Regions from separate parts of the Oricola indica genome, predicted to be linked through region 1. Evidence: predicted binding sites of a transcription regulator. Region 1 holds the regulator's gene; each other region holds the start of a gene.
The links. The regulator PhoB, encoded in region 1, activates phosphate uptake and scavenging genes when phosphate is short. The targets are predictions, from matches to a motif close to TGTCATNNANCTGTCAT.
Positions count from the first base shown of each region.

Region 2: the regulator PhoB is predicted to act here: its motif matches at 1,490-1,506, upstream of ACQK2M_RS07050 (esterase-like activity of phytase family protein).
Region 3: the regulator PhoB is predicted to act here: its motif matches at 2,373-2,389, upstream of ACQK2M_RS04090 (1-acyl-sn-glycerol-3-phosphate acyltransferase).

Region 1 is NZ_OZ245747.1:4,587,851-4,592,128, forward strand. It holds gene ACQK2M_RS22715 (aspartate aminotransferase family protein) at 1-463, opposite strand, end outside; gene ACQK2M_RS22720 (GcrA family cell cycle regulator) at 803-1,357, shown strand; gene phoB (phosphate regulon transcriptional regulator PhoB) at 1,427-2,119, opposite strand; gene phoU (phosphate signaling complex protein PhoU) at 2,137-2,856, opposite strand; gene pstB (phosphate ABC transporter ATP-binding protein PstB) at 2,913-3,722, opposite strand; gene pstA (phosphate ABC transporter permease PstA) at 3,743-4,278, opposite strand, start outside.
Region 2 is NZ_OZ245747.1:1,382,075-1,386,352, reverse strand. It holds gene ACQK2M_RS07055 (putative bifunctional diguanylate cyclase/phosphodiesterase) at 1-1,212, opposite strand, end outside; gene ACQK2M_RS07050 (esterase-like activity of phytase family protein) at 1,593-3,770, shown strand; gene ACQK2M_RS07045 (transglutaminase-like domain-containing protein) at 3,834-4,278, opposite strand, start outside.
Region 3 is NZ_OZ245747.1:775,093-779,370, forward strand. It holds gene ACQK2M_RS04070 (TetR/AcrR family transcriptional regulator) at 1-484, shown strand, start outside; gene ACQK2M_RS04075 (carboxymuconolactone decarboxylase family protein) at 688-1,032, shown strand; gene ACQK2M_RS04080 (OsmC family protein) at 1,036-1,461, opposite strand; gene msrA (peptide-methionine (S)-S-oxide reductase MsrA) at 1,635-2,282, shown strand; gene ACQK2M_RS04090 (1-acyl-sn-glycerol-3-phosphate acyltransferase) at 2,436-3,335, shown strand; gene ACQK2M_RS04095 (hypothetical protein) at 3,474-3,995, shown strand; gene fsa (fructose-6-phosphate aldolase) at 4,025-4,278, opposite strand, start outside.

The sequences.
Region 1 (4,278 bases):
CCTTGGGACCGAAGCCCTCGAGATATTTCGGCTGACCGCCGGCGGCGATGGTCGCCAGCGTCCGGCCGTGAAAGGCGCCCTCGAAGGTGATGATGCGGAAGCGCTCGGGATGCCCCTTGGCATAGTGATAGCGCCGCGCCGTCTTGATGGCGCATTCAAGCGCCTCGGCGCCGGAATTGGTGAAAAAGACCTTGTCGGCAAAGGTCGCGTCGACGAGGCGCTGGGCGAGCCGGCGCTGTTCCGGCACCTCGTAGAGATTGGAGGTATGCCAGAGCTTCCCGGCCTGCTCGCGCAGTGTCTCCACCAGATGCGGATGCGCATGACCGAGCGCGCTGACGGCGATGCCGCCGCCGAAATCGAGATATCGCTCGCCGCGCGTGTCCACGATCCAGGAGCCTTCTCCGTGATCGAAGGCGATGTCGGCCCGCGCATAGGTCTCGAACAGCGGCGATGGTTGCGTCATTTGATTGCCCCGCATGGTGTGCAAACGAAAAAAGCCGCCTGTTCCGGCGGCATTCCGGTTTTAAGATCAGACCGCGCTTGCGTCAATCGGGCTGGAGATTCCGCGTCTCCGGGGGGCGTCGGCAAGATAAAAAATGCAAGTTGTTGAAAACCGCGAAATCGGATTCACGGATGTCCGGCGACTCTTGTCAGCGAGTCAGCGGCCATAGTAGTTTCCTTTCAAGCGGGGCCAACCACGCAGAGTTTACTCCCAAGTTTCGCGTTCGGGTGCCGGTTTTTCTTGGAAAAACCGAGCCACGGAGAAGGATTCTGCGCACAGTCATTGGATGGAGAGACGGAAGTGAGCTGGACTGACGAACGCGTCGAAATGTTGAAGAAGCTATGGGCCGACGGCCTGAGCGCCAGCCAGATCGCCGCACAACTCGGCGGCGTGAGCCGCAATGCCGTGATCGGCAAGGTCCACCGGCTGAAATTGTCCGGCCGGGCGAAATCGGTTTCCTCGGGCGCACCCAAGACCAAGCGCAGCGTTGCGCCGCGGGCCTCCACGCCACGGGGCGGCGGTTATTCCGGCGGTGGCGGCGGCGGCGGTGGTGCCGGCGGACGCACCCTCACGACGGTTACGCATGCCGTCGGCGCGACGGTGATGAAGAACGAAGTCAGCACAGTGGCCTTCGCGGAAGCCGACCGCCGTCCGATCGAGGACGTCGTCGTTCCGATCTCGAAGAACCTGACGCTGGTCGAGCTCAATGAGAACACCTGCAAGTGGCCGCAGGGCGATCCGTTGTCGGAAGACTTCCATTTCTGCGGACACCAGTCCGAGGAATCCTCGCCCTATTGCAAATACCACGCGAAACTCGCCTTCCAGCCGACATCCGAGCGCAAGCGCTCGCGCTGAGCGAGAGGACATCAGGAAAAGAAAAAGGGCGGCCAATGGCCGCCCTTTTTGTTACGGAATTGGCGGGCGTCAGACCGCTTCCAGCGAATAGCCTGCCCCGCGAACCGTGCGGATCGGATCCCTCATCTTTCCGATATTGATGGATTTGCGCAGGCGACCGATATGTACGTCAACGGTGCGATCGTCGACATAGATGTCCTCGCCCCACACGCCATCGAGCAGTTGCGCGCGCGAGAACACCCGGCCAGGGGCCTGCAGGAAGAACTCCAGAAGGCGGAATTCCGTCGGTCCGAGCTTGATCTCGCGCCCGTTGCGATAGACGCGATGGGTCTCGCGGTCGAGTTCGAGTTCCCCGACCTTGAGCACGCTGGCGACGATTTCCGGGCGGGCGCGGCGCAACATGGCCTTGACCCGCGCCATCAGTTCGGGCGTCGAGAATGGCTTGACGACATAGTCGTCCGCACCGGTCGAAAGCCCGCGAATACGCTCGCTTTCCTCGCCGCGCGCGGTGAGCATGATGATCGGCAGGCGCTGCGTCTCTGGCCGCGCACGCAGCCGACGGCACAATTCGATGCCGCTGAGACCCGGCAACATCCAGTCGAGTATCAAGAGATCGGGCACGGATTCACGGAGCGCTATCTCGGCCTCGTCGCCGCGCAGTTCCGCGTCGACCCGGTATCCTTCCGATTCCAGATTGTACTTCAGCAGAACGCTAAGCGCTTCTTCATCCTCGACAACCATCACCTTTGGCTGATTGCCCATGCCTATGCTCCCATGCATCAAGCGTCGGGCTGATCCACGACGATTTTGTGCGTCTTGTCTTCTTTCGGGCGAAAGGCGGACAGATGCTCGCCCGTCACGATGTAATAGACGGATTCCGCGATGTTGGTGGCGTGATCGCCGATGCGCTCGATGTTCTTGGCGCAGAACAGCAGATGCGTGCAGGTCGTGATGTTGCGCGGATCCTCCATCATGTAGGTGAGGAGTTCGCGGAACAGCGACGTGTACATCGCGTCGATCTCGTCATCGCGGTCGCGGACCATGTTGATGCGCGTGACCGAGCGCGAGCCGAAAGCGTCGAGCACTTCCTTGAGCTGGGCCAGGGCGAGATCGCCGATATGGTCGATGCCGCGGACCAGATTGACGGAATGACCGCGCTCGGAAATCGCGACAACGCGTTTGGCGATGTTCTTGGCTAGGTCGCCGATACGCTCGAGGTCGCTGGCGATACGAATGGTCGAGAAGACCTCCCGCAGGTCGCTGGCGACGGGCTGGCGCTGTGCGATGATCTGCACGACCTTGTCGTCGAGCGTCGCCTGGGCCTCGTCGAGAACGAGATCGTCGGTGATGACCTTCTGCGCGAGCGGAATGTCCGACTTGATAAGCGCGCGGATGGAGCTTTCCACCATGCGCTCGGCAAGACCGCCCATTTCGGCAATCTTGTGGGCGAGGAATTTCATGTCCTCGTCGAAAGCGGTCACCGTATGGCTCGTTGGCACCATCGGACTGTCCTTCCCTTGTTTCGTTATCGCTGTTTCACCACCCGAGCCGGGAATTACCCGAACCGGCCGGTGATGTAGTCCTGTGTGCGTTTTTCGGTCGGGTTGGTGAAGATCTCCTTCGTATCACCAAACTCGACGAGCTCTCCGAGGTGGAACATCGCCGTGCGCTGCGACACGCGGGCTGCCTGCTGCATGGAGTGCGTTACGATGACGATGGTGTAGCTCTCGCGCAGTTCGTCGATCAGTTCCTCGACCTTTGCGGTCGCAATCGGATCGAGAGCCGAGCAGGGTTCGTCCATCAGGAGGACTTCCGGTTCGGTGGCGACAGCGCGCGCAATGCACAGACGCTGCTGCTGGCCGCCGGAAAGACCGGTGCCGGGTGCGGTCAGGCGGTCCTTGACCTCGTCCCAGATCGCACCGCGGCGCAGCGATTTCTCGACGATCACGTCGAGATCGGCCTTGGACTTTGCGAGCCCGTGAATGCGCGGGCCGTAGGCAACATTGTCATAGATCGATTTCGGGAACGGGTTCGGCTTCTGGAACACCATGCCGACCTTGGCGCGAAGCTGAACGGGGTCCACCTTCTTGTCGTAAATGTCCTCGTCGTCGATCGTGATCTCGCCTTCGACGCGCGCCACGTCGATCGTGTCGTTCATCCTGTTCAGGCAGCGCAGGAAGGTCGACTTGCCGCAGCCCGACGGGCCGATGAAGGCGGTGACGGCCTTGTCCTCGAGATCGACATCGACATCTTTGATCGCGTGGGTGTCGCCGTAATAGACCTGCACCTTGCGAGCCTTGATCTTTGTGTCTTTCGGGCCGGCGGCCGGCACGGTCGCGACTGTGTTGTCCGCTTCGGTCAGCATCGTTTTCATGGTCTTTCTCCTTACCAGCGGCGCTCGAAGCGGCGGCGCAGAATGATGGCAATGATGTTCATGGTCATGAGGAACAATAACAGGACGATGATCCCGCCCCATGCTTTTTCGTAGAAACTCGCATCGGCGCGGGCCGCCCAGGTGTAAATCTGGGCAGGCATGGCCGAGTTGGCCTCGGTGAAACCGGTGAGGAAGCTGTCCGGGTAGCCGCGCGCCACGAAGCCGACCATGCCGATCAGCAGCAACGGCGCGGTTTCGCCAAGTGCCTGCGCCAGTCCGATGATCGTTCCCGTCAGGATGCCCGGCATGGCGAGCGGAAGCACATGGTGGAAGACGGATTGCATCTTCGACGCGCCGACGCCCAGCGCGGCGTCACGGATCGACGGCGGCACCGCTTTCAGCGAGGCTCGGGTCGAGATGATGATCGTCGGCAAGGTCATCAGCGTCAGCACAAGGCCACCGACCAGTGGCGCAGACTGCGGCAGACCCGCGAACTGGATGAACACCGCCAGACCAAGGATACCGAATACAATCGACGGCACGGCGG
Region 2 (4,278 bases), 3.2 Mb from region 1:
CTTGTCGCTGGACCGCAATGCCTGCTCCACGCGGCCGATCTGCTCCAGATCCTCTTCGTGCTCATGCGAGAAGATGACCGTGCCGCTGCCGTTTGCCTTGGCGCGGAACATGGCGAAGTCGGCCCGCTCGATCAGGCCCGTTTCATCGAGATCGGCGATCGTCGAGCGAACGAATCCCACCGACGCGGAGACGGAAAATTCTATGCCCGAAATCAGGTAAGGGCTGGCAATGCTTTCCCGGATCGTGTCGCCATGCCCATGCAACTGCTCATCGTTTCGCGCGCCGTCGATCAGGATCGCGAACTCATCGCCGCCGAGCCGCGAGACCAGCCCGTTCCCGCCTCCGGTGTCACGAAGCCTCGCGGCAACCTCGATCAGCAAAAGGTCGCCGACTGTGTGGCCGTAACTGTCGTTGATCGATTTGAAGCCATCCAGATCGACGACGCCCAGCACGAACTCCTCGCCACCGGCACGACCACGTTCGAGCCTCTCTCGAAGGCGCCTGAAGAAATTCCGGCGGTTCGGCAATTCGGTCAGCATGTCCTGGTCAGCCTGCGCCTCGGCCGTCTGCCGCAGCGTCTCGGCGGTCATGCGCGCCCGGATCTCACGCGATATCGCCCCGCGTGTGAGTGTCGAGATGCAATAGCCCGCGAGCGAGCCGGCAAGCGCGATCATCGAGGCTTGCAAGAGCATGTCGCCGCCTGCCTGGCTCGCGAAAGCCAGCATGGTGGCGACCGACGACAGGATCGCGGTGACAACAAGCCGTGTGCTGATACCGAAGATGGCGACAATCAGCATGGGCAGCATGAAAAAGAAGAGCTTAGCCGGCTCCAGCTGCACGAAGTTGTTGGCCGCCGCCTTGAGATTGATCAGCGCGAAAAAGGCGAAGCCAAAAAATTCCAGTTCGCGATAGCTCAGGGCCCGCCGACGAACATCAAGGCCCATCGCGAGGAAAGCCATCGCGATCAGTGCCGAGGAAACCGACAAGAATGCATGGCCGGCGGCATCCGCAATGAACAGGTGATAGAAAACGGTCAGGGCGAAATAGACCGAGATCGGCAGAAGGATCGCAGCGAACATCGACTGGTAGGATGCAGCCAGCGCATGGCGCATCTCCACCTCCGGGGCATTACCGGATTTCGAGCCCGCGCCTGTCGCGCGCAGCCCGGTTCCCCCTCCTGCAATGTAGTCACGCTTGCTGTGCCGACCCATGCGAATTCATCCGACAGGCCAATGGCGCGGTCCGCGATTGGCCGGTCCGTCTTGACGACTTGTTGTTGATGGCGTTGGCGCGTCCGCTGCGGCGGCGCGCGACATCCGGCCCGGCCGGGAGAGCGATCGGCATCATGCCCTGCCGTGGCGACAGACGCTCCCCGAACTCGTAACAATCGCGCTTTTGACAGACACTTAACGCCCTCATCGCGAATCCCAACGTCGTTAACGGCGCGCTAAGCGGAGCGCGAAAGCTGTCATCATTTCTTCGTCATCCCGTCATGGCGCTGTCATGCGCCTCGCCAACAAGTCGCGCGTCGATTGCCGGGCCGATTCCGCGTCCGTTTTACCGATTCCACGCAATCTCAGGGAGCTGAGGCATGTCCAAACAAACCAGACTGCTGGCCACGGGTACGGCGCTCGCCGCGCTGTTCGCCGCCACCGCCGCATCCGCTGATCCGGTTTTCAACCGCGTCGCGTCTTTCCCGGTCAACACCAACCTTCCGGCGGATGCCGACCCGGCATCGGAGACCTCCTCGGAGATCATCTACGTCACCGAAGACGGCATGACCCTGGTCTATTCCGACAGCCCCTTCGGCGGCATCGGAATGATCGACATCTCGGACCCCGCCAATCCGGCGCCCGGCGGATATGTCAAGCTCGACGGCGAGCCGACATCCCTCGTCATCCAGTCCGGCCACGCCTTTGTCGGCCTGAACACATCGGAAAGCTACACCGCGCCGTCCGGCGCCCTCCTCTCCGTCAATCTGGAATCGGGGGAGATCGAACAGAGCTGCGACCTCGGCGGCCAGCCCGACTCCGTCGCGCTGTCGAAAGACGGTTCCATGGTCGCGGTTGCGATCGAGAACGAGCGCGATGAAGATGCTGGCGACGGCGGTCTTCCGCAGATGCCGGCCGGCAGCCTCGCCATCGTTTCGGCTTCGAATGGAGCACTGGACTGCGACAGCCTGAAGATAGTCGATATGACCGGTATCGCCGATATCGCGCCGGAGGATCCGGAGCCGGAATTCGTCGATTTCAACGATGCAGGCGAAATCGTCGTCACGATGCAGGAGAACAACTACCTCGCCGTCGTGGATGGCAAGACGGGTGAAATCCTCTCGCATTTCTCCGCAGGTACTGTCGATCTCGACAATGTCGATACCGCGGAAGAAGGCGCGCTGACCTTCGACGACAAGCTCACCGCTGTCCCGCGCGAGCCGGATGCCGTGCAGTGGCTCGACAATGACCGCTTCGTCATCGCCAATGAGGGCGACTGGAAGGGCGGATCGCGCGGCTTCACCATCTTCTCGAAGGAAGGCGAAGTCCTCTATGAAAGCGGTCTCTCCTTCGAATACGAGGTCGCCATGGCCGGCCACTATCCGGAGAAGCGCTCCGGCAACAAGGGCGCAGAGCCCGAAGGCATGGAAGTCGGCACCTTCGGCGACAAGGCCTTCATCTTCCTTCTTTCCGAGCGCGGTTCCGTGGTCGGCGTTTATGAAGACACCGGCGCGGAGCCCGCGTTCAAGCAGCTCCTGCCGACGGCGCTCGCCCCGGAAGGCGCAGTCGCCATTCCCGGCCGCAACCTGTTCGCCGTCGCCAACGAGGCCGATCTGATCGACGATGGCGGCGTGCGTTCGCATGTCACCATTTATTCCTATGACGAAGGCGAAGCGGCCTATCCGATGCTCGTTTCAGGCATGGACGGTGATCGTCCGATCGGTTGGGGCGCCATGTCGGGTCTTGTCGCGGACGAGGAGCAGGCAGGCATCCTTTATGGCGTCAATGACAGCTTCTATTCGATGCAGCCGACGATCTTCACCATCGACGCCAACCAGACACCTGCGAAGATCACCAAGGCCACCCGCGTTACCCGCAACGGCGCGCCGGCCCAGCTCTTCGATCAGGAAGGGATAACCACGGACGGCGAAGGCGGCTTCTGGATCGCATCGGAAGGCCGTACCGACCGCCTGATCCCGCATGCCCTCTACCACGTCAACGCCGAGGGCGAGATCAAGAAGCAGGTCGCCTTCCCGCCGGAACTTCTGGCCGTCGAGAAGCGCTTCGGTTCCGAAGGCGTCACCCGCATCGGCGAAACGCTCTGGATCGCCATCCAGCGTGAATGGGCCGACGACGAGGCCGGTCAGGTCAAGCTCGTTTCCTACAACACAGACACCGGGGAATGGGGCGCGGTGCGCTACCCGCTCGAGAAAAAGGGCGCCGGCTGGGTCGGCCTGTCGGAGATCACCGCCAATGGTGACTTCGCCTACATCGTCGAGCGCGACAACCAGATCGGTCAGGCCGCAAAGCTGAAGAAGCTCTTCCGCGTACCGCTGTCCGAAATGACGCCGGCCCCGCTCGGCGGCGAGTTGCCGCTCGTCTCCAAGGAAGAAGTTCACGACTTCATCCCGGATCTGAAATCGACCGGCGGTTACGTCGTCGACAAGATCGAAGGCTTCGCCATCGATGCCGCCGGCAATGGATTTGCCGTGACCGACAATGACGGCATCGACGATTCGAACGGCGAGACACTCTTCCTGCGCCTCGGCGCCATGTAATCGACGCCTCCCAAGGCCGATCGGGAAAGCCGGGGCGGCGACGCTCCGGCTTTTTCTCGTCTGCTACAATCCCGTCACGTCGTAGGTCCAGACCCGGAACGACTTCAACACGTGCGGGCCGAAGGAGTTGATCAGCGGCACGTCGGCCGCGTCACGCCCCCGTGCCACCACCACCCGGCCAATGCGCGGTATATTGTTGCGCGGGTCGAACGTCACCCATTCGCCGCCGAGATAAACTTCCATCCAGGCGGAGAAATCCATCGGGTCGAGAATCGGAACGCCGATATCGCCGAGATGTCCGTTCACATAGCGTGCCGGGATATTCATGCACCGGCAGAAGGCGATGGCGAGATGGGCGAAATCCCGGCAGACGCCCACTCCCTCGACATGGGCGTCAAGTGCGGTGCGCGTGGAACGCGCCGCCATGTAATCGAACGTCAGGTGGCTGTGCACATAATCGCAGATCGCCTGGACCCTGCCCCAGCCGGGCGCGATGTTGCCGAACAGA
Region 3 (4,278 bases), 3.8 Mb from region 1:
CGACAAGGACGATTTGTTCCGCGCGGTCGTTGTGCAGGCCTGCGATCGAGCCGTCGAGGCGGGGTGGATCGACCCGGGCGCCGGGTTGACGCAGCCGCTCGGCGAGGCGCTGCAGGCCCGCGCCATGCGGTTCCAGGCGCTGCTGGGCGACAGGGAGACTGTCGCTCTTCTTCGCGCCGTCACAGTCGAGACGGACCGCTTTCCCGATCTCGCGGACAGGACATGGCACGCCCTGATCGGCACGCATCGCGATGCGGTGGCCGCCTTCCTCGCATTTCGGGAGGAGACGCGGAGCCTTGGCGCGGAGAAGCGAAACCGCCTCGCCGCCGCTTTCTTCGACCGGCTCGTCGGAACCGACATGCTCGTTTCCCTGCTGGGCGGTCATGCGGCGCCGTCCGGGTTGCAGGAAGCGCGCGCCCGCGCCGCTGCTGCTGACATCCTCGCCGCCGTTCCGCCCTACGCGCCTAGCCGTGGAATGGTCTGAGGATTTCAAAATCGGCTGATCGGCATGGGCACTTTCTTGAGTAGCCGCCCCTTCCTCTTGCCAGGAAGGAGATCGCCGTTCCTCCCGAACAGTTCTGGCCCGCGATGGGGGACGAGGATGGCGCGACATATCTCCTTGACCCGCATCAACTCGCCATCGCCGTTTCCGCGATAGGACGTCCGGAAAAATGAAAGGAATGGCATATGGCCGAGACAGACTGGGTTGCATTCACCGATCAGACCAACCAGCGCATGGCGGAACTGCGCAAGGCGATGCCGGAGCCCGCGAAGGGCTTCAGCGCTCTGGCGCAGGCGGCGATCAAGCCGGGCGCACTCGATTCGAAAACCAAGGAACTCATCGCGCTCGCCATCGGCATCACCGCGCGTTGCGACGGCTGTCTCGCGTTCCACGCCAAGGCCGCGAAAAAACATGGCGCTTCCCGCGAAGAGGTGATCGAGACGATCGCCGTGGCGCTCTATATGGGCGGTGGCCCGTCGATGATTTATGGCGCCGAGGCGTTGTCCGCCTTCGACGCCATGGGCGAGTAACGCTCAGACCAGCTTCGCGTCCAGCGTGATGGTGATCGCCGCCAGCGCACCGGAAACGGGGCAGCCTTCCTTGGCCTTGGTCGCAAGTTCCTGGAAGGTTTCGTCCTCGATGCCCGGGACGGAGGCCTCGAGCACCAGCGCGCTGCCCTTGATACCCTCGCCGGGCACCACTTCCACGGTTGCTTTCGCCTCGAGCTTGTCTGCCGGCGTGCCGTTTTCCGCGAGGAAATGCGACAGCTGCATTGCGAAGCACCCGGCATGTGCCGCGGCGATCAGTTCTTCCGGATTGGTGCCGGCTGTGCCGTCCTCATCCTCGAAACGGGTGCGGAAGTCGTAGCGCTTGTCGTTGAGCGCGCCGCTCTGCGTCGTCAGGCGACCTTTGCCCTCCTGAAGATTGCCTTCCCAGACGGCTGAAGCATGGCGTTTCATGTTGGTCTCCTTTTGTGAATTCGGGAGTCTAACTGCTGTACCCGGCCTTCGGTTCAAGCCGCGATCAAAAATATTGCTCACGCAAGCGTGTTCAAATCTGATTGGGCGCGGGGTCGGCATTGTGAAATGGGTGCTCCATGTGAGGATGCAGGAACACGAACGGAGGACATCCGATGACCTTGCTCAAAAAGACGATTGCTGCGCTGTCGCTGGCCGCAACGGCCCTGACCGCCATGCCTGCTTCCGCCGAAACCAAATCCCTGGTTGTCGCCGGTGGTTGTTTCTGGTGCGTTGAAAGCGATTTCGACCATATGGAGGGCGTCGTCGCGACGACGTCGGGCTATGCGGGCGGCGAGATGGACAATCCGACCTACCGCGACCACGGCAAGCACCGCGAGGTCGTCAAGGTCGATTACGACGACACCAGGACGGATTATCGCACACTGGTGACGAATTTCCTTCGCACCATCGACCCGACCGATGCCGGCGGACAGTTCTGCGACCGCGGCCACAGCTACACGACCGCGATCCATGCGGGCACCAGCGAGGAGGCGGAAGCGGCCCGCGAGGCGATCGCCGACGCGCAGGAGACGCTCGGGAAGCCGGTCGTGACGCCGGTCGAGGGGCCTGCGACCTTCTGGAAGGCCGAGGATTACCATCAGGACTATTATCTCAGCCAGGAGAAGGTGCTGAGCCGATTCGGAATCGTCACCCGCGCCAAGGCCTACAAGGGCTACCGCAAGGGATGCGGCCGCGATGCGCGTGTGAGAGAGCTGTGGGGCGCGCAGGCCTTTCGCGGGGTCGAAAAAGCCGGCAGCTGACGTTACCGTCGTTAACGCACTATTATTTCTTTGAAATTCACGCTGTGGCATAATATGTCGCAGCGTGACGCTTCACTGTATTGGCGGATGTGTCATACTATCGATATACAAATCGGTGAGAGGACGGCGACGACGCCCACCGGACACATGGCCATGGAATTCCAGAGCGCATCTTCGACTTTCTCCGACATCGTGACGGGTCGGGCGGATTCCCGTGTGCTGAAAGACCGCCACATCGTGGATCAGCTGATCGAGGAGCGTGGCCAGACGCTGATCAAGCATCCGATGTGGCCGCTGATCCGGCCGGCGCTCTACAAGGTCCTCTATTACGATCAGGCCGTTCGCATGGCCGACGAGGTCGCGGAGCTCAGCGGCATCGAGTGTTTCGAATATGTCAGCCGAATGCTGGAGCTCGATGTCACCGTCGAGGGCAAGGAAAACCTTCCCTCCGAAGGCGCGTTCATCCTCGTCTCGAACCATCCGACAGGCATTGCCGATGGCGTCGCCGTTTACGACATGATCAAGGACACGCGTCCCGATCTCGTCTTCTTCGCCAATCGCGACGCGATCCGGGTCAACCAGCGTCTGTCGGAAATCATCATCCCGGTCGAATGGCGGACCACCGAGAAATCGCATGCGAAAAGCCGCGAGACGCTGGTGCGCACCAGCCGGGCCTTCTCGGACGGCCGGGCGATCATCCTGTTTCCCTCGGGCCGCATCGCCTATTGGGCGAAGGGCGGGCTGCATGAGCGCGCGTGGCAGGCGACCGGCGTGCACATGGCCAAGCGCTACAATGTGCCGGTGATCCCGATGCATATGAGTTCGCGCAATTCGAAGCTCTTCTACCTGCTGTCGCATCGCACGCCCGAATTGCGGGACATGACGGTGTTCCACGAGCTGCTCAACAAGAAGGGCCAGAACTTCCGCATGACGATCGGCAAGCCGATCGAACCCGACATGCTGGAAGGCGACGTTCAGGACCTGACGGTTCGCATGCAAAACCATTGCGAACATGTTCTGCGCGACGACGCCGAAGCCGAATTCGCCGGCTGATACCCTCCGTCTCGGCGGGCGCTTCCATCATTTCAGACCGATAGCCGCCGGGGCCGCATGTGCGCTCGCGCACAGACCCGTTCCCGTTTTCCACGCAAGGCTGGGCGCAAATCCCGTTCTCAGCCGGAGGAAAACCGGATGCACGTCGTCATTACACTTCTCGGTCTGCTCGGCGCAGGCCTTTTCTGGTGGTATCGCCTCAGGGCGGCGGGGGTTGCGGTTCGCACTATCGCCGATGCGGCGGGGCGCGCCCATGGCGCGGCGAAGAGACGCAGATTCCGCAATCGCGCCGCGGAAAGCCCTTTCGCGGCCATTGACGATCCCGTCGTCGGCGCGGCGACCGTGGTCATCGCGATGGCGCAGGACCAGGGCGTGTTCGACGACACGGCTGAGCATCGATTGCGCGAGACGCTGTTGCCGGTCGCCGGCAGTCCGGCCCTGGTTGACGAGGCGGTGATCTATGGCAAGTGGGCGGCCGGCCAATGCGCCGAAGCCAGCACCGCGTTGCGTCATGTCGCGCCCTATCTCAAGCAAACGCTGACGCCCGCCGAACGCGGACAGCTTCTGGCGATCGCGGAGACGGTCATCGACCCGGCAACGGGAACGTCGGCGCATCGCGAGCAGCTGTTGCGAACGCTGGTCGCGCGTCTCGAGGTCTGATGAAAGGCGGAGGCCGAAGCCTCCGCGGGTCAGGCGATGGACTGGCCGGTCTTCGCCCAGTCGGCCATGAAGGCCTCGATGCCCTTGTCCGTCAGGGTGTGCTTGACCAGCGCCTTCAGCGTCGCGGGCGGAACCGTCGCCACATCAGCACCGATCAGGGCCGCTTCCCTGACATGGTTCACGGTACGGATCGACGCTGCGAGGATCTCGGTCTGGAACCCGTAATTGTTGTAGATCGTACGGATATCGGCGATCAGTTCCATGCCGTCGATGGCGAGGTCGT